DNA from 3 places in the Frateuria sp. sgz306004 genome. Region 2 is predicted to be linked to each of the others. Evidence: riboswitches for the same ligand, from Rfam matches in the RefSeq annotation. Region 2 holds a riboswitch; each other region holds the start of a gene.
The links. Region 2 has a riboswitch for cobalamin ahead of btuB (TonB-dependent vitamin B12 receptor). Riboswitches for the same ligand answer to the same signal wherever they lie in the genome.

Region 1: linked by a shared signal. The riboswitch ahead of AC3G2C_RS14370 (ribonucleoside-diphosphate reductase subunit alpha) and the one ahead of btuB (TonB-dependent vitamin B12 receptor) in region 2 are both predicted to bind cobalamin.
Region 3: linked by a shared signal. The riboswitch ahead of btuB (TonB-dependent vitamin B12 receptor) and the one ahead of btuB (TonB-dependent vitamin B12 receptor) in region 2 are both predicted to bind cobalamin.

What each region holds. Positions count from the first base shown of each region.
Region 1 is NZ_JBYLFE010000006.1:133,411-143,978, reverse strand. Features, by position in the region: partial or broken gene AC3G2C_RS14375 (GIY-YIG nuclease family protein) at 8-303, shown strand; gene AC3G2C_RS14370 (ribonucleoside-diphosphate reductase subunit alpha) at 396-2,888, opposite strand; cobalamin riboswitch at 3,037-3,249, opposite strand; gene AC3G2C_RS14365 (alpha/beta hydrolase) at 3,446-4,408, opposite strand; gene AC3G2C_RS14360 (lipase family protein) at 4,491-5,699, opposite strand; gene AC3G2C_RS14355 (M13 family metallopeptidase) at 5,852-7,924, opposite strand; gene AC3G2C_RS14350 (hypothetical protein) at 8,233-8,595, opposite strand; gene AC3G2C_RS14345 (glutathione S-transferase family protein) at 8,863-9,525, opposite strand; gene AC3G2C_RS14340 (hypothetical protein) at 9,661-9,957, shown strand; gene AC3G2C_RS14335 (flavin reductase family protein) at 9,961-10,568, opposite strand, start outside.
Region 2 is NZ_JBYLFE010000007.1:144,197-154,764, reverse strand. Features, by position in the region: gene AC3G2C_RS15895 (GntR family transcriptional regulator) at 1-430, shown strand, start outside; gene AC3G2C_RS15890 (alpha/beta fold hydrolase) at 488-1,642, opposite strand; gene AC3G2C_RS15885 (hypothetical protein) at 1,959-3,092, shown strand; gene AC3G2C_RS15880 (hypothetical protein) at 3,255-3,500, opposite strand; cobalamin riboswitch at 3,658-3,888, shown strand; gene btuB (TonB-dependent vitamin B12 receptor) at 4,010-5,908, shown strand; gene AC3G2C_RS15870 (efflux RND transporter permease subunit) at 6,132-9,287, shown strand; gene AC3G2C_RS15865 (alpha/beta fold hydrolase) at 9,674-10,417, shown strand.
Region 3 is NZ_JBYLFE010000003.1:326,007-336,574, reverse strand. Features, by position in the region: gene AC3G2C_RS07715 (cobyrinic acid a,c-diamide synthase CobB) at 1-433, opposite strand, end outside; gene cobO (cob(I)yrinic acid a,c-diamide adenosyltransferase) at 442-1,071, opposite strand; gene AC3G2C_RS07705 (hypothetical protein) at 1,068-1,655, opposite strand; gene btuB (TonB-dependent vitamin B12 receptor) at 1,718-3,565, opposite strand; cobalamin riboswitch at 3,678-3,917, opposite strand; gene clpB (ATP-dependent chaperone ClpB) at 4,015-6,597, opposite strand; gene otsB (trehalose-phosphatase) at 6,794-7,597, shown strand; gene AC3G2C_RS07685 (glycoside hydrolase family 15 protein) at 7,569-9,380, shown strand; gene otsA (alpha,alpha-trehalose-phosphate synthase (UDP-forming)) at 9,380-10,568, shown strand, end outside.

The DNA.
Region 1 (10,568 bases), on a different contig from region 2:
ATTCTCCATGGGCGTCCGCCAACCGTGCGTCTACATCCTCGCCAGCACTCGCAACGGCACCTTGTACACGGGTGTCACCTCCAACTTGCCGGCACGCATCTGGCAGCATCGCAACGACGCCGTCGAAGGGTTCACCCGCCAGTATCAGGTTCATACGTTGGTCTGGTACAACTGCACGAAACCATGGAGTCGGCCATCCGGCGAGAGAAGGCAATCAAGGCGTGGATGCGGGTCTGGAAGATCGACATCATCGAGAAAACCAACTCTTACTGGCGTGACCTCTACGACGACATCTGCATTTGACCGTCGTCCCAGCGAACGCTGGGACCCAGTGCCTTTCCAGCGCCGAGCAAAGGGCACGGGGTTCCAGCCTCCACTGAAACGACGGCCGATGCTTACTGGCAAGCCTCGCAATACTCCGGGTTCTCCAGCGAGCAGAACACGGCAGCATTCGCCTGCTCCTGATCCACGACCGGCGCGGCGGGCTTGGCGGCAGGCGCCGCCGACACCGTGGTCTTGGCGATCTTGGTCGCCGGGCGCGAGCGCAGGTAGTAGGTGGTCTTGATGCCGGACTTCCATGCGTACATGTACATGGAGCTGAGCTGGCCGATGTTCGGGTTTTCCATGAACAGGTTCAGCGACTGGCTCTGGTCGATGTACGCGCCGCGTGCCGCGCCCAGGTCGATCAACGCCTTCTGCGGCAGCTCCCACACGGTGCGATAGATCGTGCGCAGGCGCTCGGGAATGGCGGCAATGCCCTGGATGGAGCCTTCGGCCAGCTTGATGGCGTCGCGGATTTCCGTGGTCCACAGGCCCAGCGTCTTCAGCTCTTCCACCAGGTAGCGGTTCACCACCAGGAAGTCGCCCGACAGCGTTTCGCGCTTGAACAGGTTGCTCACCTGCGGCTCGATGCACTCGTAGCAGCCGGCGATCGAGGCGATGGTGGCGGTGGGCGCAATGGCGATCAGCAGCGAGTTGCGCAGGCCCTTGGCCTTGATCGACTCGCGCAGCGCGTCCCAGCGTGCCTGGTCGTGCGGCGTGGCGCTGGGCCAGTAGTCGAACTGCAGCTCACCGTTGGCCGCGCGGCTTTCATCGAAGCCCGGGTGCGCGCCTTGCTCCATGGCCAGCTCGTTGGACTGCGACAACGCGTTGAAGTAGATCTCCTCGGCGATGCGCGTGGACAGCGCCAGTGCCTCGGCCGAATCGAACGGCAGGCGCAGCTTGAAGAACACGTCCTGCAGGCCCATCACGCCCAGGCCCACCGGACGCCACTTGCTGTTAGCGACCTTGGCGGTGTCGATGGGGTAGAAGTTCAGGTCGATCACGCGATCGAGCTGGCGCACCGCAGTACGCACGGTGGCGGCGAGCTTGTCGAAATCGAACTGGCCATCCACCACGTGGCGCGACAGGTTGACCGAGCCCAGGTTGCACACCGCCGTTTCCTCGGCATTGGTGACTTCCAGGATCTCGGTGCACAGGTTGGACAGGTGAATGACGTTCTGCGGCTTGGCCGTCTGGTTGCTGGTCGCGTTGCTGCGATCCTTGAAGGTCATCCAGCCGTTGCCGGTCTGGGCCAGCGTGCGCAGCATGCGGGCGTAGAGCTCGCGCGCCTTCACCTTCTTCACGGCCAGGCCATTGGCTTCCGCCTCACGGTAGGCGCGCTCGAAGGTCTCGCCCCAGCTGTCGACGAAGTGCGGCACGACCTTGGGATCGAACAGCGACCAGTCGCCGTCGCTTTCCACACGACGCATGAACTCGTCGGGGATCCAGTTGGCGAGGTTGAGGTTGTGCGTGCGGCGTGCGTCGTCACCGGTGTTGTCGCGCAGTTCGAGGAATTCCTCGATATCCGCGTGCCACGGTTCCAGGTACACGCAGGCGGCGCCCTTGCGCTTGCCGCCCTGGTTCACGGCGGCCACCGAGGCGTCCAGCGTCTTCAGCCACGGCACCAGGCCGTTGGAATGGCCGTTGGTGCCCTTGATCAGCGAGCCGCGCGAACGCACGCGCGAATAGGCCAGGCCAATGCCGCCGGCGAACTTGCTGAGCTTGGCGACATCGCCGTACTTTTCGTAGATCGACTCCAGCGAGTCGGCTGGCGAATCGAGCAGGAAGCAGGAGCTGAGCTGCTCGTGCGCGGTGCCCGAGTTGAACAGGGTCGGCGAGCTGGCGATGTATTCCAGCGAGGAGAGCAGGCGATACAGTTCCAGCGTTTCGCCGATCTCGCCGCCGCCCAGGGCGCAGGCGATGCGCATGAAGAAATGCTGCGGGGTTTCCACCACCTTGCGCAGCTGCGGATGGCGCAGCAGGTAGCGGTCATACACGGTGCGCAGGCCGAAGTACTCGAAGCGGCGCGTGGCGAGCGGATCAATGGCGTCGTTGAGCTTGCGCGAATTGGTGGCCACGAAGTCGCGCAGGCGATCGTTGACGATGCCCAGCTCCGCGCCGCGCGCGATGGATTGCGAGAAGCTCTGGATTTCCTGGCCGCTCACTTCCTTGTCGATAAAGGCGCTGAGCAGGCGCGCGGCGAGCTGGCCGTACTCGGGCTCCTCCGCGGTGAGGGCGGCGGCGGTGCGGATGGACAGCTCGTCCAGTTCCTGCGTGGTGGCGCCGTCGTACAGGCCGCCAATGGTCTTGAGCGCCACGCGCAGCGGGTCCACCCCGTGCAGGCCTTCGCTGCTGCGGGTGACGGCGCGCACGATCTTGTTCACGTCCACCACTTCCTGGCGGCCGCTGCGCTTGGTCACGCGCATCTGCCCGGGGTTGTGCGGCGGGGTCAGCGCGAAGGGTGCGTCGGCGCGCGGCGTGTCGGCCACGGCGCTGGCGGCGGAGAAAGCGGTATCTTCCACGCGATCGTCGTGGCGTTCGCGCGAGGTGGTATCGATAGGTTGCATGGCGACTTCGCTCCAAGCGTGGTCATCAACCACCTGCTCCCGCGCGCAGGGCTGAAGGCTGGGCTTTCGCGGACGGTCGAGCGGCGGGGCTCAACCCCGCGCTTCGACGCGCCTCCCCGCGGAAGCCGTCACCCAGTCACTGGCGCGCTTCGGCGCCAGCGTGTCGGCAGGTCTTCGGACTTGCGGACGTGGGTCTTGCGACCCGCCTACTCGCTCCCGCTTCCCAGCCGCTGAGGGCCAGTGCGTTGTTGGCTTTCGTTTCCGCTTACCGCTGCGGGGCAGCTCCGGATTCGCACCGGATTCCCTTTTAAGCCAGTCCGACGTGACGTCTGAGAGTGGCACCGACGGGGCACAACATATCGGGCGGATCAGGGTGGGTCAACCCAACAGATTGTGGATGGCGCGTGGATAAGCCGGAAAATGCCAGCCGTGGAACGGGCTTAGCCTGCTGCAGAAAATTTTCTGGCCCGGTCGGCCCGGGAGGAGGTCCGCGGCGGTGCCGTAATGACCGGCCCGGGGCGGCCGGTCTCGGTCGAGAGGAGCCTGTCGGAGGGTGCTTACTTGCCGTGGACGAAACCCGCGATGGCGGCCACGAGTCCCTCGGCCAGGGGCAGGCTGGGGTCGCCGTAGCTCGCCAGATTGGCCGCGTCCCCCGCGGCGGGGGTCTTGAGCACGTGATTCATGCCGTCGATCACCTTCAGCTGCACGCCCGGCCGCGCGGCAGCGAGGCGCCGTGCGTCGTCGGTGGTGACCTGCAGGTCGTCGCTGCCCTGGATCACCAGCGCCGGGCCGTGGGTCTTGCCCAGCGCCTGTACGGGATCCTGGGCGAACCAGCTGATCAGGAAGCCCTGCACGCTGGGCCGGAACAGGCGTTGCAGGGGCGCCGGATCGCTGGCGACATCCACGTGCTGGCCATGGCGCAGCGCCTCGACGATGCTCCTGGCACGCGGCAGCAGTGGCGCGTTGGCGGGATAGCGTTCGAGTTGCCCCAGCAGCACATCGGCGGAGGATCGCCCCGCGCCGTCGAGCAGGATCAGACCGCACACGCCTTGCGTGCGCTGCGCGGCCAGGGTGGCCACCAGTGCGCCTTCGCTGTGGCCCAGCAGCCAGACACAGGAGGCGCCACGTGTCTGGCGCAGCTGCCGCACCCAGGCGTCCACGTCGGCGGCGTAGTCGTCCATCGTCACCTGGTTGGCGTCCAGGCCTTCATGGGCGCTGCCGAACATCCCGCGCTTGTCGATGCGCACACTCGCCACACCCTGCCTGGCCAGATCCTCGGCGAGCAGGCGATAAGACGCGGCATGCAGCCCTGTCGGGCTATTGCCATCGCGATCGGTCGGCCCCGAGCCGGGGATGATCAGCACCAGTGGCGCATGCGCCGGCGCGGTGTCCGGCGTTTCCAGCGTACCGGCCAGGCTACCGGCCGGGCCGGTGGCGGTTACCGGCGATGACGATGCCATGGCCGACACGCAGGCCAGGCTCAGGGTGAGGCTTGCACACCAGCAACGAAGGCGACGCATGGCAATCCTGGGCCAGGGCATGGGCGCGTACGTATATCGCATGTCCGCGCCGGATGCGCCTGCCATGACGCATGGCGGGTGCTCATTGGCGAGAGCAATTGCCCTCGTCGGCGATGCCGGCGAAGCGCTGCTGTGTCCAGGTCAGCAGGTCTGCCGTCAATGGCGAGTCGGCAGCCACCAGCGAAAGGTGGTCGCGCCCTGCATAGCGGCGATAGCGCAATGGTTGGCCGGCGGCACAGCGACCGTGCACGAAGGCGTCCTGTAGATCGGGCCAGACCAGCGTGTCGGTCAGGCCCTGGGCAATCAGCAAGGGCGCCTCGATGTGCGCGCCCGGCACGTTCTGCGCGAGGCGCGCGCCGAGCGGACCGCTGGCGGGGTCTTCACGAAACAGGCTGCGCCGTAGCAGCGCCGCTTCACCGGCGGCGACGACTCCACCGGCGCCGGCCAGGCAGCGACGCGCCATGTCGCGCGTCAGCGAGGCCGTCCAGGGGCGCACGAGTTCCTCCATGCGCAACTCGGGATACTGCCTGACGTAGGCGCTGGTGATGTAGGCGGATAACAGGCGACCGATCAGGCTGTCCTGGTCGCGATGCAGCAGTGCCGGCAAATCACTGGCGGGCGCCAGCGCCGCGACGCCCATCACTCGCACTTCGGGCGCGTAGGCGGGGGCCACGATGCCGGTCCACAGCGCGGCGTGCCCGCCTTGGGAGTGTCCCCACACCACCGTATCGTTCGCCAGCGCCAGGCCACCCATGCGATGCGCCGCCCGCACCGCATCCAGCGCGGCGCGCGCCTCGTCCTCGCCGATCAGGTAGCGGTGCGCGTCAGGCGTGCCCAGGCCGGTGTAGTCGGTAGCCACGACGGCCCAGCCTTGCGCCAGCGCCTGCGGCAGCGCCGGCACGTTGGCAAACGGGTGGGCCAACAGTGACGGTGCGCAACCACTGGCCACGCCCGTGGTGCCGTGGGTCCAGGCAATCACCGGCAGAGCGTGGTCGCCACGTTGCGCAGGTGCCAGCACGATGGCGCTGGCCAGCGCCGGCGTGCCATCGCCGTGGGTGCTCGTGTAGAGGATGCGCCAGCCGTGCACACCCGCCGGCACGTCACGATCAAAGGCCTCCACGCGCAGCAGCACGCCGGGCTGTGTGGGCAGGTGGCGCGGCGGCGCATAGAACGCATCCGGCTGTGTGGGCAGGGTAAGCCAGCCGGTGAGCGCACCGGCCGTCAGCAGTGCCAGCAGCGCCCCGCCCAGCCAGCGACTCCAGTGAGATCGTCGCGTTGCATTCGGTGCCATGGCGTGCTCCCGTGCTGTGCGCGCCATGGTAAGCGGCGACAGTATCACCAAGAGTGTACGCCTTCACTGACGCGACGGCCGCGCGTCAGTGAAGGCTAGCCGGGTGCTCTAGGTAAGCGACCTGCGGGCTGAGGAGGTCAACCCAGTTCGGGCTACCAGATCCGCACACGCTCCATCGGATCGAGGTAGAGCTGCTCGCCCGGTTGCACGTTAAAGGCCCGATACCACGCATCGATATTGCGCACCGGGCCGTTGACGCGGAATGCGCGCGGCGAGTGCGGGTCGCTGGTGACCTGGCGGCGGATGGCGTCGTCGGTGAGCTTGCCGCGCCAGGCTTGTGCCCAGCCGAGGAACACGCGCTGGTCACCGCTGAGCCCATCGATCACCGGCGCGGGCTTGCCATGCAGCGAGGCGTGGTAGGCATCCAGGGCCAGCGTGAGGCCGCCCAGGTCGGCGATGTTTTCGCCCATGGTGAGGTCGCCGTTGATGTGCACCCCGGGTAGGGGCTGGAAAGCGTCGTACTGCGCACCCAGTTTCTTGGCACGCTCGTCGAAGGCCTTGGCGTCGGCACCGGTCCACCAGTCGCGCAGCTTGCCGTCGGCGTCGATCTTGCGGCCTTCGTCGTCGAAGCCGTGGGTGAGTTCATGGCCGATCACGCCGCCGATGGCGCCGTAGTTGATGGCGGGGTCGGCGCTGGGGTCGAAGATGGGCGGCTGCAGGATCGCGGCGGGGAACACGATGTCACGCAACGAGCCGTTGTAGGCATCGTTGGTCTGCGGCGTCATCGACCAGTCGCTGCGATCCACCGGGCCGTCGAGGCGATTCACGTAGAACGACCAATCCGCCTGCGCCGCCTGCAGCACGTTGCCGACCAGGTCGTCGCTGCGCAGCGTGACCTTGCTGTAGTCGCGCGGATGGTCGGGGTAACCCACCTTGATTACATAAGTGTCGAGCTTGCGCAGCGCCTCTTGCCTGGTCTGCGGCCCCATCCAGTCCAGCTGCTGGATGCGCACGCGATAGGCGGCCTTGAGGTTGGCAACCAATTCCTCGATCTTGGCCTTGGACGCGGCGGGGAAATATTGGGCGGTGTACAGCTCACCCACGCCCCAGCCCAGATTGCCGAAGCAGGCGAGGCGATCGCCAACGCCGCAATCACCACCCGACACCGCGGCGACGGCGCGCTTCCAGCGAGCGCTCTGCGCTTGCTGCCCGGTCAGCGTCTTGGCGTGCATGTCGAAGTACGCGTCCTGGAATGGCTTGGACAAGTAGTACGCGGCGTTGTCGGCGATGCGCGTGGCCTGCCAGGCCTGGATCGTGCTCACCGGCGTCTTGGCATACAGCGCGGCCAGTGACGGGAACGCGCCCTTCTCGGCAACGACCACTCGCTGGAGTCCACCCAGTTGCGCCTGCTGGAGAAAGTCGCGCCATGCGAAGCCGGGCGCGAACTTCTGCAGTTCTTCCACGCTCATGGGGTTGTACGTGGCCACCGGGTCGCGCTGTTGCACCTTGCTCCAGCTGGCCTGGGCGATGGCGGTTTCGAACGCCACCACGTCCTTGGCGGCCGCCGCGGCATTCGGCCAGCCGGCCAACGTGAGCAACTGCGTCACATAAGCCAGGTAAGCGGCCTTCTGCTTGGCGAACTCGGGCTTGAGGTAGTAGTCGCGATCGGGCAGGCCAAGGCCGGCCTGGGTCAGGTACACCGCGTAGCGCGTGTTGTCCTTGAGGTCCACGTCGAGCACGAAACTGAAGAGCGCGCCTTCGAAGTCCACATTGGTGCGTCCCATCAGGCCGGCCTGCGCATCGCGCGTAGTGGCGTGGCGCACGGAATCCAGTTGCGACGCGATGGGCTTGGCGTCCAGCGCATCGATGCGCGCTTCATCCATGTAGGACTGGTAGAACGCGCCCACCTTGCCTTCCAGCGTGTCGGCCGCGGCGTGGTTCTGCGCCGCCGCTTCCATTAACCCGTGCAGACGTTGCTCGGTGAGGTCGGTCATGGCTAGGCGCAGGCTTACGGCGGGCTTGTCGGCGGGAATCGGCGTCTGTGCCAGCCAGCGACCGTTGGCGTAGCGGAAGAAATCGTCGCCCGGCTTGATGCTCGGGTCGGCGCCTGCGCCGTCGTAACCCCAGCTTCCGTATTGGGGCTTGCCGGACGACGGCTCGGCAGCGTGGGCCGCGCTTACCAACAACGCACTCGCACAAGCCACCGCAAGCATCTTGCTGACCATGGGGTACTCCGCCTAGGTTGGGGTGGGCGGATACTCGCACGTCAGCGCGTGAGGGCCAGTGCAACAAGTTGGCTGGCGACGCGAAAGCCGCGCGGCGGTGCGAAAGAAAACGGCCCGGCGAAGGCCGGGCCGTAAGGTATGCGCTGATCTTGATCGTCATCCCCGCAAGAGCGGGGATCCAGCGCCTATCCATCGTTGAACATGCCGGCACGGGATGCCTGCTGTTGCCCTCTTTTGGGGGTTCGCCGTAACGACGAGCAAAACGTCGTTCATTCAGGGCTTTCGTTGGGGCGACGCGGGTTGGGCGATCAGCCGCCGGTGCGCTGCTTGTGGATGCGCTTGCTGTCGTGATTGAGCGACTTGTTGAGGTTCTTCTGTTCCTGCTTGGTCAGGTGACCGCCATGCTCGGCTTCGTCGCGGCTCTCGCGGGCGGCGATGTTGGAGTCCTGCTTCTCGTCGCGGGCGGCCTGCTTGGCATTGATCTGGCCATCGGCCACACCGTTCTGGATGCGGTTCTGCTGGTTCTGCAGGCGCTGGTTCACTTCCGACACGCGCGGGTGGCCGGGAACGTTGTCCGGCGAGGTGGACTGGGCCATGGCGCCGGCGCTCACGAGCGCGGCGGCCAGGGTGAAACCGATCAGGCTGAAACGCGACGTCATCTTGCTGTTCATGGCGTGGAATCCTCGGGTATGTGTGGTCAATGACAGGGGAGACGCGCCCTTGGAGTCGTTACTCCATGCCGTGAGCTGGTGTCCCCTGAGCCATCCCAAGATGGGCGGGCTTGTGGCGGAAAACGGGGCGCATCCGCCGCGGTTGACCGTTGCGTCGATGCTTGCCGGTTTCGTTCAGCGGGCAGTGGGAAAGCCTTGTCGATCAAGGCTTTCCGTGAAAGTTTCACGTCAGTCACGCCACCGGAATTTTTAACGCGACCGCCACACTCAGGCCATCGCCGGTTCGCGCGGCACCATGTGCAGGTAGGGTTCGGCCTCGGTAAGCACGCGCGCGTAAGAGGGGCGTTCCATCATGCGCAGCAGGTAGGCCGCGATGTACGGATACGTGTCCTCCAAAGGGCTGAGCAGGTTGCTAAAGAACAGCGGCGGCGCAGCCGCACAATCGGCCATGCTGAAGGTGTCACCCGCAGCCCACTGCTGGTTGGCCATATCGCTTTCGAACAGATCCAACGCGCGACGCAGACGCTCCCAGGCCTGCGCGACGCCGTAATGATCGCGCTGGTCGGCAGGGCGCAATCGGTCGGTGACGATCTTTTGCACCGGTTCGTGCACGTACAGATCAATGAAGCGATCACGCTGACGTACGTGGAGCGCGGCCGCAGCATCGCCGGGAATCAGCGGCACGGCGCCAGGGTAATGCTGCTGCAGGTATTCGACGATGATGCTCGATTCCGGCACCATCGCCTGTCGCGTGCCGTCGTGCAACGCGGGAAAGCGCCCGAGGGGCCACAATCGGTAAAAGGCCTCGCGTGCGTCGGTATTGCCGAGATCGACCTTATGCGGATGGAACGGCGTGCCGTTCTCGTAGAGGGCGATCAGCACCTTGTGGCAGAACGAGGACAGCGGATGCATGTAGAGCGTGAGTGACATGTCGTGGTCCTGAGCGGTGGTGTGTCGGGAAAAGTGCGGGCGCACTCAACCATGCGACGAAGCAACCATGGCGAAATCGACACGCCCGCTTGCGGTACCCTTGGGGCCCTCACCGCCAGTTCCGGAGGCCCGCCGATGCGAGCGCCAGCAGGTTCCGTGGTTGGGTTGTGTTCTGCGTCGGCCACCTTGTGCGCCATGGGCATGGCGTTTCTGGGCTATTGGGGCGTACATGAGCCCACGCCGTGGCGGGCGGTGGATGTGGCGGTGATCGTGTTGGCTTTCATCGGCTTCGCGTGCCTTGCCGCCGTGCCGTGGATCGTCACTACGCCAGTACCCGAGGAGAGCGCCGAGCGCATCCGGCCCGCACGACGTGTCTTTGCCTTGGGCGTGGCGGCCATCTGGATCGCGGCGATGCTCGCCATCGTCGGCTAACGGTCATACCTCCGCCTTGAACGTGCGACCCAGCGGCACACCAGCGCCTACGTAGTGGCGGAACAGGTAGAACAGTGGTCGGTAGCGCTGCGGGTGCACGTGGTCGGTGCCGGCGACGGTCACATCCTCATGCGCATGCACGTGCAGCACCTCCAACTCGACGATCGCGTAACCACCGGCGCCATCGCGCCAGGCATCGAGTGGGCGTTCCACGTGCAGTCTCATACGTGCCTCCAACTGCAAGGGGCACTCGGCAATGCGTGGTGGCCCCACCGTCTGCGAAGGCAGCGCATGCCAGCCGCCCAGCGCGAACTTGTCGGCTGCATGGCGGTAACCACCGGCCCGCTTCCAGGCCGGCACGGGCGCCGCGCCGGTGGTGGGCGCGATGCGTTCCACCGCCGCCTGCATGCATTCGCTGGCGAGATTGAGCACGCACTCGCCTTCGCGCCGCAGGTTCGCCAGCCCCTGGCCGCCGCCGGCAAGGCCGATCACCACGCGGTTGGCCAAAGCCCAGGCCGAGGACATCGGCGTGATGTTGGTGGAGCCATCCTCGTTGCGCGTGGTGATGAGCACCACGGGCGTGCCGAAATAGAGAATGGAAGGGTAAATGA
Region 2 (10,568 bases):
CCTGAACCCCCGCTCGGAGTTTTCCGAGCGCGTGGTGGGCGAGGTGACGCCGGAGGAGTCGATGGCGCTGAACCTGTCGCCGGGCGTGCTGGTGGCGCGCCTGCACCGCGTGCGTTATGCCAAGGAAGAGCCGCTGGCGATCGAGCGCAGCGTGGTGCCGGCCAGCATCCTGCCGGACCCCACCATCGTGCACGACTCGCTGTACCAGGTATTGGAAGCGCTAGGTGCTCGCCCGCGCCGCGCCCTGCAGCGCCTGCGCGCGGTATCGCTCGGCGCGCAGCAGGCGCGCTTGCTGCACGTGCCGGTGGGCAGCGCCGGCCTCAACATCGAACGTCGCAGTTTTCTCGATGACGGCCGCGTGGTGGAGTTCACCACCTCGTGGTATCGCGGCGACATCTACGATTTCGTCGCCGAGCTGCAGACCGACTGAACGCCAATGCCCCGGCCGTTACCGACCGGGGCATTTGATTCGCCTAGCCGTGCAGGCTCAGTGGTCGCGCACCACCTCCGCCGGGGCCACGTCGCCGGCCTTCTCGGCCAGCGGGCGCACATCGGTGAGCAGGTGTTGCAGGAAGCGACCGGGCTGCTCCTGCATGATCATGTGCGCCGAATCGGCGAAGCTCACCAGACGCTTTGAGGGCGCCTGCAGGTGACCGAACCACTCCTCGGTGAGGGTGTGCGAGGTGGTGTAGTCGTGCGCGCCGACGAACACGATCACCGGGCAGTTGAAATGCGTGGTGCGGTCGAAGTCGACGTCCAGCAGCGGCTGCATCAGGTGATTGAGCGAAAACAGGCTGCCCTTGTCGATCGCCTCCAGATCCGCGCGACTGTAATCGGGCGACAGCTCCTCGCCGTCCACGTCGAACTGGTAGTCCTTGTGGCCCCAGGCCAGGCCGCCGTAGTACATCTCCCACTTGCTGCGCATGCCCAGCCGGTCGAGGGTGAGCGGGCCCGGGCCCGGATAGGGCGCCATCGCCTCCAGCTCGCGGATCGCCGTGGCGTTGCCTTCGGCCTTGGCCTGGCGGAGCGCAAAGTTGAAGCCATCCTCTTCGTTGCGGCGACCGTTCACCACCTGGCCCACGGAGATGTACGCGTAGATCCACTCGGGATGCTTCTGCGCCAGCTCGACACCCAGAACGGTTCCCCACGAGTGGCCAAGCACGAAGATCTTCTGCTTGCTGTAGCGATCGCGCAGGTACTTGACCAGTTCGCTGGCGTCATCGGTCATGCCGGCCACGGTCATGCCGGGCGCCATGGCCTCCTCGGTGTTGGCGCGATAGGTCTTGCCGGCGCCACGTTGATCCCACTGCACGACGGTGAAGTAGTCCTCCCACGGCGTCTGGAAGATGTAGCCCTCTGGCATCATCGGCGCGGCCGGACCACCGTGCAGCACCAGCAGTATCGGGTTGCGGCGATCCTTGCCGCGCACCGAGATCCACTGGTCGATACCGTTGATGTGCACCTTGATCTTCTCGTTCACACCCTGCGTGGTGTCGATCATGCGGTTGTTGTCGAGGATGCTGGTGACACGCTCGCGCGACATCATCTTGCTCGACGCGTCGGCGGCATAGGCGGCAGGCTGGGCGGCGATGCCGGCGGCGAAGGTCAGCGCGAACAGCAGGGTGGTGCGGAAGGTGTTCAAAGCCATCTCCTTGGAATCTCGATAAGCGAAGCCATGCCGACGGAGCCCCTGCACCGTCGATGTCATGACAGATATGGCAAGCAGCGTGCCAAAGCGGAAACCCCTGTTTTTCTGGCACTTTCGCCAAGACAAGCGCCAATGACCGCAGTCCGCGGACAATCTCGCGGACGTCCGGGATTGGCTGCCGCGGACACTATGGCGTGTCCGGACACCTCGTTCATCCACCTGACCGTCAGCTATCCGAAGGCAGGGCCCTTTCACTTGCACCGCATGTCAAACCACGCACACTGAGCGACCGTCGTCTCCGGATTCAGTCGTGCCTGTGTTCACCAGCCCTCGCCTCCGTTCGTTCTTGCGATCCACGCGCGCCGTGCGTGCCGCGTTTCTCGCCAGCGGCGCCATGCTGATCGGGTACGCGCACGCACTGGAGCCAGGCACGCGCGGCAGCGTGCCGGCCAACAGCGACCAGCTCGCCATCCAGGTGAACAACGACCGCATGACGCTGGCCGTGGCGAAGGTGCCGCAGGTGTATCTGTATGGCCGCATCGACGCCGATGCGCCGCATCGGCTTGAGGCGTTGATCAAAGCCGGCAAGATTCCACCCGGTTCCGATATCTACTTGAACGCCAACGGCGGCGACATGGCCAGCGGCCTGGCACTGGGTCGACTGTTTCGCGATGGCGCGCTCGCCACGCACTTGGGCGTGCCACGCCGCACGGCACGCATGCCGGCCGGGCCACGCGCCGCGCAATGTCTGGATGCCTGCGCTTATGCCTATCTCGGTGGCCTCTATCGCTGGGCGCCCACCGGTAACGATCGCCTGGGCGTGCAGGCCGGCGTCACCGATAGTGTGTCGGCCGACGACAAGGCGGCGTATCTGAAAGACATGGGTATTCGTGCCGGCGTGTTCGCCGCACCCGCCAATACGCCGACAGGCGACGTGCATTGGTTCGATGCCGACCCGATGCTCGCCAGTGGCCTGGCCAACAACGGCCGCTTGCCGACCACCGCGAGCTATCACCCGATGATCGGCGCTACCTCGCTATCGCTGAGCCAGATAGCGCGCGATGGCGAGCATCGCATCACGCTGCTCTGCCGCCCCGATGGCATGACACTCACGGCGTACTACAGCGTGGGCGCCGAGCGCTCGCGCAAGATCGCCGCACGCGTCGCGCATTCGTACTTCGAGATCGACCAGCAACCCACGCCGCAGGGCGAACGTGACGGCGTCGCCGCGGTGAATCAATCGCTGGTGTTCAGTCACCCCGTGCCCGTAGCGCAACTCAATCAGCTGCTGGCGGCGCACTCGATGGGCGCATGGCTGGCCGATCGCGGTGGTGCCGTACGCTACGGCTTTGCGCTGGACCTGGATGCGGTGCGCAGCAACCTGCGCGACTACAGCACGAGCTGCCGACAGATCGCCCAGCAAGCGCCCAACAAGGCGGGCTAAAAGCCAATTCCATGTCTCCCCGCCGCCCACGGCGCCCTGCCGTGGCGGTCGCGTGAGGCGAACCTCGTGAAACCGCATGCGCCCACCGGCACGCGGCTTCCCTCCATGGACGAGGCACGCGCACGCGCTGGCGCAAGCCACGGGGAGACATGAAACGGGGGGTTACTTGATGAAGCGCTCGCGAGGCAGCGAGTCGACATAGCGGCGCGCCGGCGTAAACAGCCGGCGCTGGGTGATGCAGAAGCCCAAGTACAGCGAGGTGAGCGCCGCGCCGCGCCACACGCCGGCCTCCGCTCCCGCACCGATCATCAGCTTGTAGATGGACGCAGCGAACAGCAGTGCGCAGGTCAGCAACAGCACGTGTCGCCATGGCAAGTCGATGAGCGGGCGAGAGTTGGCGTTCTTCATGGCGCCATTCTGGGTCGCCACCCCATAAAGAAGCGATATGCGCGAACCCGCGCCCCATATAGATCGCGTAAAGAGTTTGCCGCCTTTGAAAACGCAAATTCCTGCATATCAGGCGCCAGCGAGAGCACAGGGCATTTGCCGCGCCATCGCCGCCTCGTTAACATTTCGCCCGTTCGGGTGTCCCGCCGCGTATCTCGGCGGGATGAAACGGGAAGCCGGTGCGCTGCCATGCAGCTAGTCCGGCGCTGCCCCCGCAACGGTAAGCGCGCGAATCCAGCCGCGGTCACGATGCCACTGTGCGTATGCATGGGAAGGCGACCACGACTGCATGCCCTCACCCGGCATGCCGCACGCAAGCCCGGAGACCGGCCCGACATGTGACGAAAGACTCGCGGTGGGCGAGGTCGAGTGTCGTGTCATGGCCGTTCGCCGGGCTACGCCCTCTCCACCGTGTTGCCATCGAAACCCCACCCAGGGTTGCGCGGATGTGCGCGCCCGAAGGAACACGCATGAAGAAGACCCCGCTGGCAGCCGCGCTGCTGTGCTGCTCGCTCGCCGCCCACGCGGCCGATACCACCCAGGCGACCTCGCTGTCGTCGGTGATCGTTACCGCCACACGCACCGCCATCACCACGGACGAGGCATTGTCTTCGGTCACCGTGATCACCCGCGCCGATATCGAACGCCTGCAGCCAGCATCGGTGCGTGACTTGCTGGTGGGCCTGCCGGGCGTATCGTTCGCGCAATCGGGCGGCCTTGGCCAGCAAAGCTCGCTGTTCCTGCGCGGCACCAACTCCACCCACACGCTGGTACTGGTCGATGGCGTGCGCATCGGCACCGTGGGCGCGGGCCTGCCGGCGTACGAGCAGATCCCGGTGGACCAGATCGAGCGCATCGAGCTCGTGCGCGGCCCTCGTTCGAGCTTGTACGGCGCCGATGCGGTGGGTGGCGTGATCCAGATCTTTACCCGCCACGGCAACCCGAATGGCAGGCTGAGCCCGTCGCTGAGCCTCAGCACCGGCAACCGCAGCTACATGGACGGACACGCTGGCCTTTCCGGTGGCGATTCGCATAGCTGGTTCAACGTGGGCCTGGGTGGTCAGTACACCAGCGGCATCCCGGCCTGCCGCCTGGGCGCGGCCGAGCAGGGCGCGGGCTGCTTCGTGGACGACCCGAACAACGATCCGTTCCGCAACTGGAACGGCATGGCCAACGGCGGCTATCGCTGGGACAACGGCACTGAACTGTCAGCCACCTGGCTGCGCAGCAAGAACGTAGTCGCTTACGCCGGCAGCCCCTACGGCGGCAATCAGGCGGTGAATCAGCAGATCGTCTCCGGCGCCAAGCTCAGTTTCACGCCGCTCGATGCCTGGAAGGTCACGCTCAACGCCGGCCAGAGCCGCGACGACTCCACCAACTACTACCAGGGCACCTACACCGACCCATACGCCGGCACCACCACGTACTACCCGTACGGCAAGGTCGGCTACGCGTACTCCCGCCGCAACCAGGCCTCCTGGCAGAACGACGTGACGCTGGCGACCAACCAATTGCTGACCGTGGGTGTGGACTACCAGCAGGAACACATCAACAGCGCCACCGGCTACCTCGCCAGCGACCGCCAGGACACCGGCGTGTACGCGCAATACATGGGCACGTTCGGCCGCAACGAAGTGCAGGCCTCGGTGCGCCACGACCACAACGACCAGTTCGGTAACCACGACACCGGCAGCGTGGCTTGGGGCTACGCGTTCGACCACGGCCTGCGCCTGTCGGCCAGCTATGGCACCGCCTTCCACGCGCCGACCTTCAACGACGTGTACTACCCCTACGGCTCGGGCAATCCCAACCTCAAGCCGGAGCGCTCGGGCAGCGGCGAGCTCGGCCTGAGCCAGACGCAGGACACCTGGAACTGGGGCGTGAACGTGTACCAGACGCGCATCACCGACCTGATCCAGCTCGACCAGAACTACGTGCCGCAGAACATCAGCAAGGCGCGCATTCGTGGCGTGGAAGGCCAGTTCGGGGTGAACCTCGATGGCTGGCAAGTGCAGAGCTACCTCACCCTGATGCAGCCCAAGAACGTGCAGGGCAGCGCCAGCGGCAACCTGCTGCCGCGCCGCCCTGAGCAGACTGCGCGCGTGGACGTGGACCGCCGCTTTGACGCCTTCGGCATCGGCGCAAGCTTCTTCGCCTCCGGCAAAGCCTACGACGACCTGGCCAACACACACCGCCTGGGCGGCTACAGCACCACCGACCTGCGCGCCAGCTACGACTTTGCGCCGCAGTGGCGCGTGGAAGCGCGTCTCGCCAACGTGTTCGATCGCAACTACGCAACGGCCTACTACTTCAACCAGCCCGGCCGCAGCTGGTTCCTCACCGTACGCTACAGCCCGGCCGCACGCTGAGACCAGCTCGAAGTACCCACCGAACGGCGCGGCTACCGCGCCGTTCGCGTCTCGACGCCACGCAGACAGGCTTGCGCCAACAAGACGAAGCGCATGCCACCGACTAACGGCACATTCGCCCGTGCGCGGTTGCAGGCATAAAGGCGAACGAGGTGACCCGTCGCGGTAGCGCCTTCGTCCGTAAGGCGCGCGGGGACGCGTCATCGCCAAGGGTTGGGAACCCGTGAACCTGTTTGCGCCATTGATCCGCCGACCGATCGGCACCTCGCTGCTGGCGCTGGGGCTGGCCCTGGCCGGCCTGTGGGCCTATTTGCTGCTGGGCGTAGCCGCGCTGCCCTCGATCGAATTCCCCGGCATGGTGGTGTACGTGGAGGTGCCCGGCGCCAACGCGCAGACCATGGCCTCCACCGTGGCCGCGCCGCTGGAGCGTCACCTGGGCCGCATCGCCGGCATCAAGGAGATGCACTCGGAGAGCAACGACGGCTCCACCTCGGTGCGCATGCTGTTCAACTTCGGCAACAACACCGACAAGCTGGCGCGCGACGTGCAGGCCGCCATCAACGCCGCGATGGTGGACCTCCCCACCAACATGCCCGCGCCACCGCGTTACTACAAGTTCAACACCGCCAACATCCCAGTGCTGTTGCTGTCGCTCACCTCGCACTCGCTGCCACCGGACAAGCTGTATGACCTGGCCGACACGCTGATCAACCCGGCCATCGCCCAGATTCCCGGCGTGGCCCAGGTGCGCGTCATCGGCGGACGCCCGCGCGCCGTGCGCGTGGAGCTCAACACCCAGGCGCTGGCCGCCAAGAGCCTCACCGCCAACGATGTGGCCAATGCGCTGCGGGCCGCCAACGTGACCTCGCCGCAGGGTGCCCTGAGCGATGGCCGCACGCAGATGACGGTGACCGCCAACGACGCGCTGCATTCACCGGACGACTTTGCCAGCCTGCTCATCGCGAGCCGCAATGGCGCACCGGTGCGCCTGTCCGACGTCGCCAAGGTCACCAGCGGCCAGCAGGACGAATACCAGGCCGCGTGGTTCAACCAGGATCGTGCCGTTGCGCTGCGCATTAGCAAGCGCCCGGAAGCCAATGCCGTGGCGACCGCCGACGCGGTACGCGCCAAGCTGCCGCAGATGCGTGCCTGGCTGCCGGCCGATATCCAGATCACCCCGATCTTCGACCTCACCCAGACCACCAAGTCGGCTCTGCACGAAGTGCAGGTGGCGCTGATGCTCAGCGTGTTGATGGTGGCACTGGTGATGCTGGTGTTCCTGCGTCGCGTCGGCCCCACGTTGATCGCCATGATCAGCGTGCCGCTGTCGCTGGCCGGTGCCTTCGTGGTGATGTGGTCGCTGGGTTATACGCTCAACACGCTGTCGCTGGTGGCGCTGGTGCTGTGCATCGGCTTCGTGGTCGACGACGCCATCGTGGTGATCGAGAACATCGTGCGCCATATGGAGCAAGGCACGCCACCGCTGGAGGCGGCGATGGTGGGCGTGAAGGAGATCGGCTTTACGGTGGTGTCCATCACGCTGTCGCTGATCGCGGTATTCGCGCCGCTGCTGTTCGGCAACAACCAGTTCACGCTGTTGCTGCGCGAGTTCTCCGTCACGCTGACCTCGGCGGTGGTGATCTCGGCGGTGATCTCGCTGACCCTCACACCCGCACTGTGCGGGCGCTTTCTACGCGTGGAGCACGACAACACCCGCCAGCCGAACCGGCTCGAACAGGCATTGGAACGCTTCGACCGCAGCCTGCACGACAAGTACGAGCGCGCGCTGGACTGGGCGCTGCACCATCGCCGGCTGATGCGCTGGCAGCCCTTGATCCTACTCAGCCTCACCGTGGCGCTGTCGATGCTGGTGGTGAACTTGTTCGGCTTCAATTTCATGCCGCAGGAAGACATCGGCATGATCCAGGGCGACGTCAAAGCCGACTCCAACATCTCTCCCACGCTGATGGCCGCGCGCGCGCAGCGAGCCGCCGCCGTCATGCTGGCAGACCCTGCGGTGCGCGATGTCACCACCTTCCTTGGCAGCGACCGCGCCGGTGGCTCGGTTGGCAACCAGGCCACCATGTTCGTGGATCTCAAGCCTCGCGGGCACGGCCCGGGCGAGCGACCCGAGCCGATCAAGGACATCATCGCGCGCCTCAACAAGGCGTATGCCAAGCTGCCGGAGCTGCGCGTCTCGATCAATTCCATCGGCTTCTTCAACGACAACAACGACAGCGACCGCGGCAGCCAGAGCTTCGAACTGGTGAGCAGCAGCACGGTGGACCTGCAACCGCTGGCACTGGAAGTGGCGCGACGCATGCGCCAACACAAGGAGTTCCGCGACGTCAGCACCGACTACGACGATGTGGACAAGCAGCAACTGCTCACCGTGGACCGCGCCACCGCCGGGCGCCTCCAGGTGAGCATGGGCCAGGTGGATTCGGCGCTGTACAACGCCTTTGGCCAACGGCAGGTGTCGATCATCTACTCCGACATCAACCAATACTGGGTGGTGCTCACCTCATCCGATGCACGCTCGTTGAACCCGAGCACGCTGCTCAACACCTATGTGCGCAGCGAAGCGGGCACCATGGTGCCGCTGTCGGCCGTCGCCAAGATCAGCCCGCAGGTGACGCCATCGTTCGTGATCCACACCAACCAGTTGGAAGCATCCAAGATCTACTACAACGTCGAGCCAAACCTGACGCAGGACAAAGCCAACGCCCTGATCGCGCAGATCGTGGCCGACGCCCGACTGCCGGCCGGCGTGCAGCTGGGCTACTCCGGCAGCGCGCAGAACCTGGAGGAAACGCGCTCGAACGCCAACGTGCTGCTGATCGGCTCGATCTTGGCGATGTATATCGTGCTGGGCATTCTCTACGAAAGCCTGGGCCACCCACTGACCATTCTCTCGACCTTGCCGGCCGCCGGCGCAGGCGCCTTCCTGGCCATGCTCGCCACGGGCACGCCGATGTCGTTGATGGCGATCATCGCCATCCTCATGCTCATCGGCATCGTGAAGAAAAACGCCATCCTGATGGTGGACTTCGCCCTGGTGGCACAGCGCGAGCGCGGGCTCTCGCCACCTGACGCCATCCGCGAGGCTGCACTGGTACGTTTCCGCCCCATCACCATGACCACCCTGGTCGCCATGGGCGCGGCGCTGCCGCTGGCCATCGGCTTTGGCGTGGGCTCGGAAATGCGCCAGCCGCTAGGCGTGGCGATCGTGGGCGGCCTGCTGGTGTCGCAGCTGCTGACCTTGTTGAGCACGCCGGCGATTTACTTGTGGAACCACGACCGCAAGCTGCGCAAGGCTGCGCGTCGTGCTAAGCGCGAGGCCAAGCGCAGTCTGAAAGCGCAGACGACGGCGGGTTGAGCCGAGCGAGAGCGAACTCGATGGCAACGCCTGAGTCGCTCGCGTTTGCGGGTCGTGCTTTGGACTACAAGAAGACATTCCAAAACCGGACCGCTGCATAGTTACGCGAACTTCCGCGCACCGGTACAGTTCTGGGCCCCGCTACGTGGCACGCCGTTCGGGAAGGTCGTAGAACCGACCGCTCTTTTCATAGCCAGAGCAAAGGAATAGACACAGTGCGTAGATGGTCGCTTGGCGCATACGTGGATTCTTTGCTAACTAAGCGCTCGGCTCGGCGCTCACCGGGGCACGACCATAACCCAACGCTGCTCACGCGCCAGATAGAGACCACAGCGGGTCCCGTTCGCCTGTACGACTCTGGCCCAGTGGAAAAGCCATGCGTGGTTATGGTTCCCGATGGCCCCAACGTCATCGAGCATTACGCGTATCTCATAGAGCGCCTGACCCCCTCATTGCGAGTGGTTTGCTTCGAGATGCCAGGCTTCGGGTTTTCGCTGCCCAAAGGTTCCTATCGTCATTCGTTGGTCGAGGGCTCACGCGTCGTCCTCGACGTGCTCGATCAGCTCAGAATTGACCAAGCAACACTCGCCTTCAGTTGCGTCAACGGTTTCTACGCCATGGAAGCCGCGCGACTCGCACCCCATCGCATTCAAGGCCTGGTGCTGTCCCAAACGCCGTCGCTGACATCCATGCACCGCTGGGTCGAGCGGATCATTCCCAGGGCGCTGCGCGTGCCAGTTCTCGGCCAGGCCATCGGCTGGCGCTTTCGCAAGCGCATCATCGCCCGTTGGTACCGCAAGGCGCTTCCCATGGGCATGGCCCCCGACGCCCTGAAGAGCACCGCACTGCATGCCATGGATCATGGCGCCTGTTTCTGCCTGGCCGGTGTGGTGCAAGGCATGACCAAAGAGGTCATGCCCGGCCTCACCGACCTGGATATACCCTGCACCGTGACCTGGGGAGCCCAGGACCGCTCGCACGCCGTCACCGACCCTCAGTCCCTGCGCCAGCACATGCCGCGGGCACGGGTGGTGGTATTCGAGGAATGCGGTCACTTTCCGGATATCGAGGCCGCAGGCCGGTTCAGTTCGCTTCTGTTGGAGCAAGCCTTGGGCCACACGTCTCGCTAGGAGACCCAGCCAAGCTCCATCTCGGTAGCCCGAAGGGCCCTGGGTCCGGCAAGTGGGCCAGAATGTAGCCCCTGCCTTTCGGCACGGACCGACTTCAGGCACATTCGCGTTCCCCGCCTTTCCAGGCATAAAGTGCGGCATGACTGCGCCT
Region 3 (10,568 bases), on a different contig from region 2:
CATGAAGGCCCTCGCGATAGCGCGCCAGCCCCAACGCCACGGCGCCAAACGTCTGCGCCATGGCCGAACCGTCGATCACCGCGAGCACCGGCAAGCCCAGGCGCTGCGCGAGGTCCGCGCTCGACAGGCCACCATCGAACAGGCCCATCACGCCTTCCACCAGCAACAGATCGGCCTCGCCCGCGGCAGCGTGCAGGCGTGCCCGCACGTCGTCCTCGCCGTTCATCCACAGGTCCAGCTGATAGACAGGCGCACCGCTGGCGCGCTCCAGCACCATGGGGTCAAGAAAGTCCGGACCGGTCTTGAACACACGGACACGCCGACCCTGGCGCGTATGCCAACGGGCCAGCGCGGCCGTGACGGATGTCTTGCCCTGCCCCGACGCAGGCGCCGAGATCAGCAGCGCGGAACAAGCGCGCGTATGTGCACTCATGCAGCCACCTACAGTTCAATGCCCTTCTGTGCGCGGATACCGGCCTGAAAGGCGTGCTTGACCAGGCGCATCTCCGTCACGGTATCGGCAACGGCCAGCAACTCGTCAGGCGCCCCGCGACCCGTGACCACCACATGTTGCTCCGGCGGCCGCGCGGTCAGCGCCTGGCATACCTGCGCCACATCCAGATAGCCCTTCACCAGGGCGATGTTGAGTTCATCCAGCAAGACGAAATCGTAGGACGGATCGGCCAGCATGGCGCAGGCCACCTGCCAGGCGGCTGTCGCTGCGGCGATGTCGCGGGCCTTGTCCTGGGTTTCCCAGGTGTAACCCTCGCCCATCACGTGATAGTCCAGTTCCTCGGGAAAGTGTCGAAAGAAGGCCTCCTCGCCCGTGGAAAAGCTGCCCTTGATGAACTGCACCACGCCGCAGTGAAAACCATGCCCGAGTGAGCGGGCCAGCATGCCAAAGCCCGAGGAACTCTTGCCCTTGCCGTTGCCGGTGTTCACCACCAGTACGCCACGCTCGATGGTGGCGCGGGCGATCTTGCGGTCCACCAAGGCCTTCTTGCGCTGCATGCGCTCGCGATGGCGCTGCTCGGCGGCGCCTTCCGCCGCGCCCTGCTCGGTATCACTCATGCCTTTGCTCCTTCCCCCGTGGATGACGTCCCTTGCGACACGAGCCGGGCAACAGCAGCATGCGCCACCAGCGCCACGGCGACGTAACCCAGCGTGGTACGAACGAACAGCGGGCCCCATTGCCACAGTCGAGCCAGATACTGACTCATGTTGGGCTCGGCGTAGCGGCCGCCCAGCCAATAGAACGCGCCGTTGGATACGACGAACGACGCGCTGGCGGCCACCAGCGCCACCGCAAAGGCACCGAGCAAGGTGAGCGGCCGCGCGTTGAGACGCGGTGCGTAACCTCGACCGGCATACCACAGGGCCGCATAAGCCAGCGGCAGAAAGGCGTAGGCCGGTGTTACGCAGAAATCGCTGACCCCGGCGTATCGAATCGATGCCCAGTCCAATGCCACGGCGAGCAGCACCATCGCGACGAAAACAACATGCCTGCGCACGTACAAGCCACCGAGAAAGAACACGGCCATCGATGCATCGGGAAGGTGCAGCGCATCGCCAACATGCTTGAAGCGCGTCACCGCCATCGCCAGCGCCAACGCGAGCGTCCATGCGACAAGACGGGAACCTTGGGGCATCTTCATATCGTTACTCCACGAGGAAAATCGGGCGGGACCGGCCAACCGGCCCCGCCGTCGCATGCGCGTTACTGCGCCGGCTGATAGCGCAGGGTCAACATGACATTGCGACCCGGCTGGTTGTAGTACCAGGCAGTCTCATAGTTCTTGGCAAAGGCGTTATTGAGCGCCAACTGCACCTTGAACTCGCGGGTGAGCGCATAGGCCACGCGCAGATCCGTCGTGGCGTAGCCACCCAGTTCATGCCGGTTGGCCAGGTCGTCATAGCGGCGCCCCGCTGCGTACCAGGTGCCGCCGATGCTGAAATCACCAAAGCTCCGGTCCGCGTCCACGCGTCCGGACTGGCGCGCCCGGCGCGGCAGCAGGTTGCCGTGGTAGCCGACCGATTCGTCGCGCGGGTCCAGCCAGGTGGCGGTACCCGTGAGGTGCCACCCGGCCCACTGGCCACTGACGACGGCTTCGGCACCGCGAATGCGCGCCTCCTCCACATTTCCTGGCAAACCGGTGGATGCGTCATAGGTAATGAGGTTGCTGACGTTGTTGCGGAAGGCATTGAGCGACCAATAACCCCAGCCGTAGCTGCCACGCAGACCCACTTCGAGATTGCGCGAGGTTTCCGGCCCCAACCTGGGATTGCCATAGCCGGGGTAATACAGCTCGTTGAAGGTCGGCGCCTTGAAGGCGCTGCCGTAGCTGGCGGTCAGGCGCAGGCCTTGGGTGAAGTCCCAGCCCCACAGCAAACTGCCGGTGTTCTTGCCGCCGAACTGACTGTTGTCGTCACGGCGCACGCTGGCCTGCAGCGACTGTCGGCCAAAGCTCTGTTGCCACTGCGCGAACAGGCCGCGATTGATGCGGCTGTCCAGGGCGTACGCGGTGGAGCTGTCCACCGCATCGCGCTGCCAATCGAAACCGTCGGTGAGCACGCCGCCCCACAGCGCAGCATCCGCCTGCAACGAGCCGAGGTCACGATGCGTATCGAAGCGATCCTTGTAGATGCCGTGCAGGTAGTCCTTGCTGAAGTCGCCGCTGGTGCCCAGGCTCAAGGTCAGCGTGAGGGCCTGGCTGGGGCGGTAATGCACGCGGCCACCCACCACCTGCGTGGCGTTCTCGGCATAATCGGAGTAGCTGCCGTCGTACCCGTTGTGACCTTCGCTGCGGAAGGCGCGTGCGTCGGCATCCCACTGATCGTCGAAGCGGTAGCCGCTCTGCAGGGTTAGGGCATTGTTGCGGTAGCCGTCCTTGTCCGGCTGGTCGGCAAAGCAGCCCGCCCTCGCCTCCAGCGCCCCCATGCGGCACGCGTTGATGCCGTGCGTCTGGTCATGCGATGCCTCCAGCGCATACCAGCCGTTGCCGACCTTGCCGGCCAGGCCGGCCGAACCGGTGAGGTGGCTGTAGCTGCCAACGCCCAGCATGAAGCTCGGCACAAAGGTGCCTTCGGGGCGTCGCGTAAAGATCTGAATCACGCCACCGATCGCCTCCGAGCCGTAGAGGCTGGAAAACGGGCCGCGCACGATCTCGATGCGCTCGATCTGCTCCACCGGGATGTCCTGCAGCGAAGCGCTGCCCAGGGTGGCCGAACCGATCTTGATGCCGTCCACCAATACCAGCACGTGATCGGCCTCGGTGCCGCGCAGGAATACGCTGGTGCTCTTGCCGGGGCCGCCGTTGTTGGCCAGTTGCAGGCCGGGCGTGCCGCGCAGCAGGTCGGCCAGTGATGCCGGCTGCAGTCGTTCGATATCGGCGCGCTCGATCACGGTAACCGCCGAAAGGGTCTGATCCTGCGTCTGTGCGGTGCGCGTGGCGGTGACCACCACGCCGTCCAGATCGGTGGCGCCATCGGCGAACGCGGGAGAGAACACGGACAACAACGCCGCCGCCAGCACGGCGCGGCGTACAAAGGGAACCTGGATGGCCAAAACATTGCTCCTGGACCGCGCCTGCCCGCGCGGGTGAGTCGGGGTAACAGGCAGGCGGAAGGAGACGTGGCGGCCGCACGAGGTACGGCATCCATGACATGGCCCACCGCCTGTCTGGTCGTACCTCGAGGCCGGTCTCCGGGCTCACGAACGCGGACATCATGTCCGTCGGAACGACGCCTTCCCATGCCTGCGTGGCACAGTGGCTTGCTTGCCGTTCCGGCGATCGCCAGGGATCGCCGTTCGCCTACCGTTGCGGGGGCAGCTCCGGACTAGGCGCTTACGCGCCGCACCGGATTCCCGTTTCAACCACCGGCATAGTGCGGTGGTCACCTCAGGCGGCGGGGATGGTAACAGAGCTTGTCGCCCCCGGGGGCGCGCCCCCAACGCAAGACGCCCGCCCTGCTTCCACAGGACGGGCGTCCAAACGCCGCACGATGTGGCCTGGCTTATTGCTTTCTGAAGCTCAGGTGGCCGTGCTCCGCATCCACCGCCACGGTGCTGCCGGCGGTAAAGCGACCTTCCAGGATCTCCTTGGCCAACGGATTCTCCAGCTGCTGCTGGATGGCCCGCTTGAGCGGGCGTGCGCCATACACCGGATCGAAGCCCACGTTGCCCAGCAGGTCCAACGCCTTGTCGCTGATCTCCATCTTGAGCTGACGCTCGGCCAGGCGCTTTTCCAGATAGGCCAGCTGGATCTTGGCAATGGCGCGAATCTGCTTTTTCTCCAGCGGGCGGAACACCACCAGCTCATCGAGTCGATTGATGAACTCCGGCCGGAAGTGCGCCTGCACCACACCCAGCACCGCGGCCTTCATCTGCATGTAGTCGGCCTCGCTGTCGCCGGCGTGCTCCTGGATCATCTGCGACCCCAGGTTGGAGGTCATCACGATGACGGTGTTGCGGAAATCCACCGTGCGGCCCTGGCCGTCGGTGAGTCGACCATCGTCGAGCACCTGCAGCAGGATGTTGAACACGTCCGGATGCGCCTTCTCCACCTCATCCAGCAGGATCACGCTGTACGGCCGGCGGCGCACGGCTTCGGTCAGGTAGCCGCCCTCTTCGTAACCCACATAGCCCGGGGGGGCGCCGATCAGGCGGCTCACGGAATGCTTCTCCATGAACTCGCTCATGTCGATGCGCACCATCGCATCCTGGGTATCGAACATGAACTCGGCCAGCGCCTTGCACAGCTCGGTCTTGCCCACGCCGGTGGGGCCAAGGAACAGGAACGAGCCGTACGGGCGATTGGGATCGGAAAGGCCTGCACGGGCGCGACGGATCGCGTCGGACACCGCGCGCACGGCCTCGTCCTGGCCCACCACGCGCTTGTGCAGCGCCTCTTCCATGTGCAGCAGCTTGTCGCGCTCGCCTTCCAGCATCTTGTTGACCGGGATACCGGTCCAGCGCGACACGACCTCGGCGATTTCCTCTTCGGTCACGCGATCCTGCACGAGCTTGAAGTCCTGCTTTTCGGCCGCCTGCGCCGCTTCGAGCTGCTTCTCCAGCTCGGGCAACTTGCCGTACTGGATCTCGCTCATCTTGGCGTAATCCTGACGCCGCTGAGCGGCCTCCAGCTCAAGACGCGCGGCTTCGATCTGCTCCTTCACCTTGGTCGCGCCCTGCAGCGCGGCCTTTTCGGACTTCCAGATCTCGTTGAGGTCGGAGAACTCCCGCTCCAGCTTCTCGATATCGGCATCCAGGTCGGCCAGGCGCTTCTTGGAGGCCTCATCCGTTTCCTTCTTCAGCATCTCGCGCTGAATCTTCAGCTGGATCAGGCGACGCTCCAGACGATCGAGCTCTTCCGGCTTGGAGTCGATCTCCATGCGGATGCGCGAGGCGGCCTCGTCCATCAGGTCGATGGCCTTGTCGGGCAGCTGGCGGTCGGGAATGTAGCGATTGGACAAGGTGGCCGCCGCCACGATGGCGGGGTCGGTGATTTCCACACCGTGATGCACCGCGTAGCGCTCCTTGAGGCCGCGCAGGATCGCGATGGTGTCTTCCACGCTGGGCTCGCCCACGTACACCTTCTGGAAGCGGCGCTCCAGCGCGGCATCTTTCTCGATGTACTTGCGGTATTCATCGAGCGTGGTCGCGCCGATGCAATGCAGCTCGCCGCGCGCCAGCGCCGGCTTGAGCATGTTGCCTGCGTCCATGGCGCCATCGGCCTTGCCGGCGCCGACCATGGTATGCAGTTCGTCGATGAACAGGATGATCTGGCCTTCGCTCTTGGCCAGATCGTTGAGCACGGCCTTCAGGCGCTCCTCGAATTCACCGCGGAACTTGGCGCCGGCAATCAGCGCGCCCATGTCCAGCGCCAGCACGCGCCGATCGCGCAGGCCTTCGGGCACCTCGCCCTTGACGATGCGCTGGGCCAGCCCTTCCACGATGGCGGTCTTACCCACGCCGGGCTCGCCGATCAGCACCGGGTTGTTCTTGGTGCGACGCTGCAGCACCTGGATGGTGCGGCGAATTTCCTCGTCGCGTCCGATCACCGGATCGAGCTTGCCCGACTCGGCGCGCGAGGTGAGATCCACGCAATATTTTTCCAGCGCCTGGCGCTGGTCTTCGGCGTTCTCGCTCTGCACCTTTTCGCCACCGCGCAGCTTCTCGATGGCGGCGTCGAGGTTCGCCTTGGTTGCGCCGGCGGCCTTGAGCGCCGAGCCCAGCTCGCCTTTGTCCTCCAGCGCGGCCAGCACGAACAGTTCGCTGGCGATGAACTGGTCGCCGCGCTGCTGCGCGAGCTTGTCGGTCAGGTTGAGCAGGCGCGTGAGCTCATTGCCCACGTGCACGTTGCCTTCCTGCCCGCTGACGCGCGGCAGGCGCTCGATGCTTTCGTTGATGCGCTGGCGCAGCGCGGGCACGTTCACTTGTGCCTGCGTGAGCAACGGCGCGGTCGATCCGCCTTGCTGATCGAGCAAGGCGGCCATCACATGCACGGGCTCGAGCATGTTGTTGTCGCGCCCGACGGCGATCGATTGCGCATCGGCCAGCGCTTGCTGGAAGCGCGACGTGAGTTTGTCCATCCGCATGGGTCGTTCCCCCTCGTCACATTGAATTGGCGGCCCCGCCGCCACTGCCCGTCGAGATGCGGACGCCAGCGCGCGATTCAAGCGCGTCATCCTGCCGCGGTTAGCCCTTTTTCAGCCGTGTACGTCGTCCATAGATCGCCTTCACATTTGCCTTGATAGGCTGCCAACCGTGTTATCGCCTGCCCCCGCTTCCGCCATGTCCGCTCACCCGCCCCTTCCGGCTCCGCCCCTGCCTGGCGTGGATGATCGTTGGGCGCTGTTCCTTGATGTGGACGGCACCCTGCTCGACTTTGCCGACCACCCCGACCAGGTCAGCGTGGATACGCGCCTGCGCGACCTGCTGGACGACTTGTACGGCACGCTTGATGGCGCGCTGGCCCTGGTGAGCGGGCGCAGCCTGGATGACCTGGACGACCTGTTCTGCCACCCACCCTGGGCCATGGCTGGGCTGCACGGTCTGGAGCTGCGCGGCCCGGACGGACGCTACCGCGGCGTGCACATCGGCACCGCCCGGCGCAGCCAGGTGCGCGATCTGGCCGAGCGCATCGCCACCGCGCTGCCAGGCGTTTCAATGGAAGACAAAGGCATGGCCGTCGCCCTGCACTGCCGCACCGCGCCCGACCGCTTCGATGCATTGCGCGAGCATGTGGAACTACTGCTGCCTCGCCTGCAAGGCTACGAAATGCAGATGGGCAACCTGGTGATCGAACTCAAGCCGGAGGGCATGGACAAGGGCAAGGCGGTGGAGGGCCTGCTGGCCAACCGACCGTTCTGCGGACGCGTGCCGGTGTACGTGGGCGACGACCTGACGGACGAACACGGTTTCGCCGCCGCCAACCTGGAGCATGGCCTGAGCGTGCGCGTGGGAACGCGCGAACCCAGCCTGGCCACGTATTCGCTGCCCGAGCCCGCCGCTGCGCGCGCCTGGCTGTTCCGCGTCCTGTACGCGCTCAAGCATGGAGCCCTCTCGCATGCCCACTCCCCTGGAGGAAACGCCTGAGATCCAGGCCAGCCTGGCCCTGGGTGTCATCGGTAACGGTAGCGTTGCCGCCCTGATCGATGGTCAAGGACGCATCGTATGGGGCTGCCTGCCCCGTTTCGACAGCGATGCCAGCTTCTGCCGGCTGCTGTCGCCCCGCCAGGACGGCGGCGACTGGACCATCCAGCTCGAAGATTTCGAGCGCGCCGAACAGCACTATCTGCCCAACACGGCCGTGCTGGTAACCCGCCTGTACGATCGCCAGGGCGCCGGCGTGGAAATCGTCGACTACGCGCCGCGCTTTCGTTCCCGAGGCCGCTTTTATCACCCGATACTGATCGCCCGACGCGTGCGCCCCCTGGGCGGCGCGCCGCGTATCCGCGTGCTGCTTCGTCCGCTATGCGGGTACGGCGCCCATGCCCCGCAGACCACCTCGGGCAGCAACCATATTCGCTACTTGCTCAGCGACGTGGTGCAACGGCTGACCAGCGATGTGGCCTCGGTGATGATCGAGCGCGGCCTGCCATTCATCCTGGAACGACCGGCGCACTTTGTGTTTGGCCCAGACGAAACGCTCACCGACAGCCCTGCCGACTTCATACATCACACCCTTGAGCGAACGCTCGATTACTGGCGCGAATGGGTGCGCAACCTGTCGGTGCCCTACGAGTGGCAGGAGGCGGTGATTCGCGCCGCGATCACCCTGAAGCTGTGCCAGTACGAGGCGACCGGTGCGATTGTGGCAGCACTTACCACCTCCATTCCCGAAGCCGCCGGCACGGCACGCAATTGGGACTACCGCTATTGCTGGTTGCGCGACGCCGCCTTCACCGTGCGCGCGCTCAATCGGCTCGGCGCCACGCGCAGCATGGAGGAGTACATCCGCTACGTTTTCAACTTGGTCGCCGCCGATGGCGAGCGTGAAGTGGGCCCCGTGTTCGGCATCACCTTTGAGCATGAGCTCACCGAAACACAGATCGAGCATTTGCGAGGCTATCGCGGCATGGGCCCGGTGCGCGTGGGCAACGATGCCTATCGCCAGCGCCAGAACGATGTGTACGGCTCAGTGGTGCTTGCCTCAGCCCAGATGTTTTTCGACCGGCGACTTGAACACCCCGGCGATGCGATCGGTTTCCACCGCTTGGAACGCATGGGCACCATGGCGCTACGTATGGCCGAGGAACCGGATGCCGGACTGTGGGAGTTCCGAGGCCGCGCGGCGGTGCATACGTACTCCGCCGCCATGTGCTGGGCCGCGTGCGACCGACTGGCCCACATCGCCACTGAGATGGGGTTGGACGAACGCGCCCGCTATTGGCACGGCGAGGCGGTGGCGCTGCACGCGCGCATTCAAGCGCGAGCATGGAACGAGCAACTGGGCACTTTCGTGGACGCTTATGACGGCGAGCACCTGGATGCCAGCTTGCTGCTGTTGGCGGATATCGGCTTTATCGAAGCGATGGATCCCCGCTTTATCGCCACCGTAGATGCCATCGGCAATGCGCTTGGCCGCGGCGATTACCTATTCCGTTACATCGCACCCGACGACTTCGGTGCACCGGAAACCAGCTTCAACATCTGCACGTTCTGGTACATCGATGCGCTTGCCGCCACCGGTCGCATCGAGCGTGCGCGCGTGATGTTCGAGCACATGTTGGCGCAACGGAACCCGTTGGGCCTGCTCTCGGAAGACATTGCCCCCGCCAATGGCGAGCACTGGGGTAATTTTCCGCAAACCTATTCGATGGTCGGCCTGATCCAGGCGGCCATGCGCCTGTCGCGGCGCTGGGAGGACGCACTGTGATGCATGATGGACGCGCTGGCGTCCCACAACGGCTGGTGGTGGTATCCAACCGCGTGGCCTTACCTGACCAGACCGCCACGGGCGGGCTCGCCTCCGCCATGCGCGCCGCGCTGCAGGAGCGCGGCGGCCTGTGGTTCGGCTGGAGCGGCAAGATCGCCCGCCACTCACCCGCGCGTCTGCATCACCGGCGCGATGGCGTCGTGGAATACGCCACTATGGATCTGGTGCGTGCCGATCACGACGACTTCTACGATGGCTTTGCCAATCGTACGCTATGGCCGCTGCTACACTACCGGCCTGATCTGGTCGACTACGATCGAAAGCACCTGGCGGGCTACCTGCGCGTCAACCACCTTTTCGCCGAGAAGTTGCTACCGCTGATTGGCCCGCGAGACGTGGTATGGGTGAACGACTATCACCTGATTCCGCTGGCTGCCATGCTACGCGAGCAAGGCTTGCGTAATCGCATTGGATTCTTTCTACACACCCCGTTACCGGCGGCCGGTTTGCTGATTGCGCTGCCTCGCCATCAGGCGTTGCTTGAAACCTTGTCCAGCTACGATTTGGTAGGCCTGCACACGGCGCGTGACCGACGCGCGCTGGAGGAGTATTTCCTGCATGAAGTGGGCGCCACCATGACCCCTGACGGTCATCTGCGCACGCCCGCCGGACGCGAATTTCGCGCGGAGACATTCCCCATCGGCATCGACACGCATCAGGTAGTCGAAATCGCCAGTCATGCCGACGAGCACGAGGAAATCCATGACCTGCGACAGAGCCTGGAAGGCCGCGCGCTGATTATTGGCGTGGATCGACTCGACTATTCCAAGGGTTTGCCGGAGCGATTTCACGCGTATGCACGCTTGCTGGAACGCTCGCCCGAACTGCATCGCAAAGTGAGCTTTCTGCAAATTGCCCCGCCTTCGCGCGGCGGCGTGCCCGAATACCGCCAGATCCGTAGGGAGCTGGAACGCAGTGCAGGCCACATCAACGGCCTGTATGCCGCGCCAGACTGGGTACCCATCCGCTACGTCAACAGTTCCTTCCCCCACAGTTTGCTTAGCGGTTACTACCGCGCGGCGCGCGTGGGCCTGGTGACGCCCTTGCGCGATGGCATGAATCTGGTGGCCAAGGAATACGTCGCCAGCCAGGATCCAGCGGACCCGGGTGTGCTGGTGCTATCGCGTT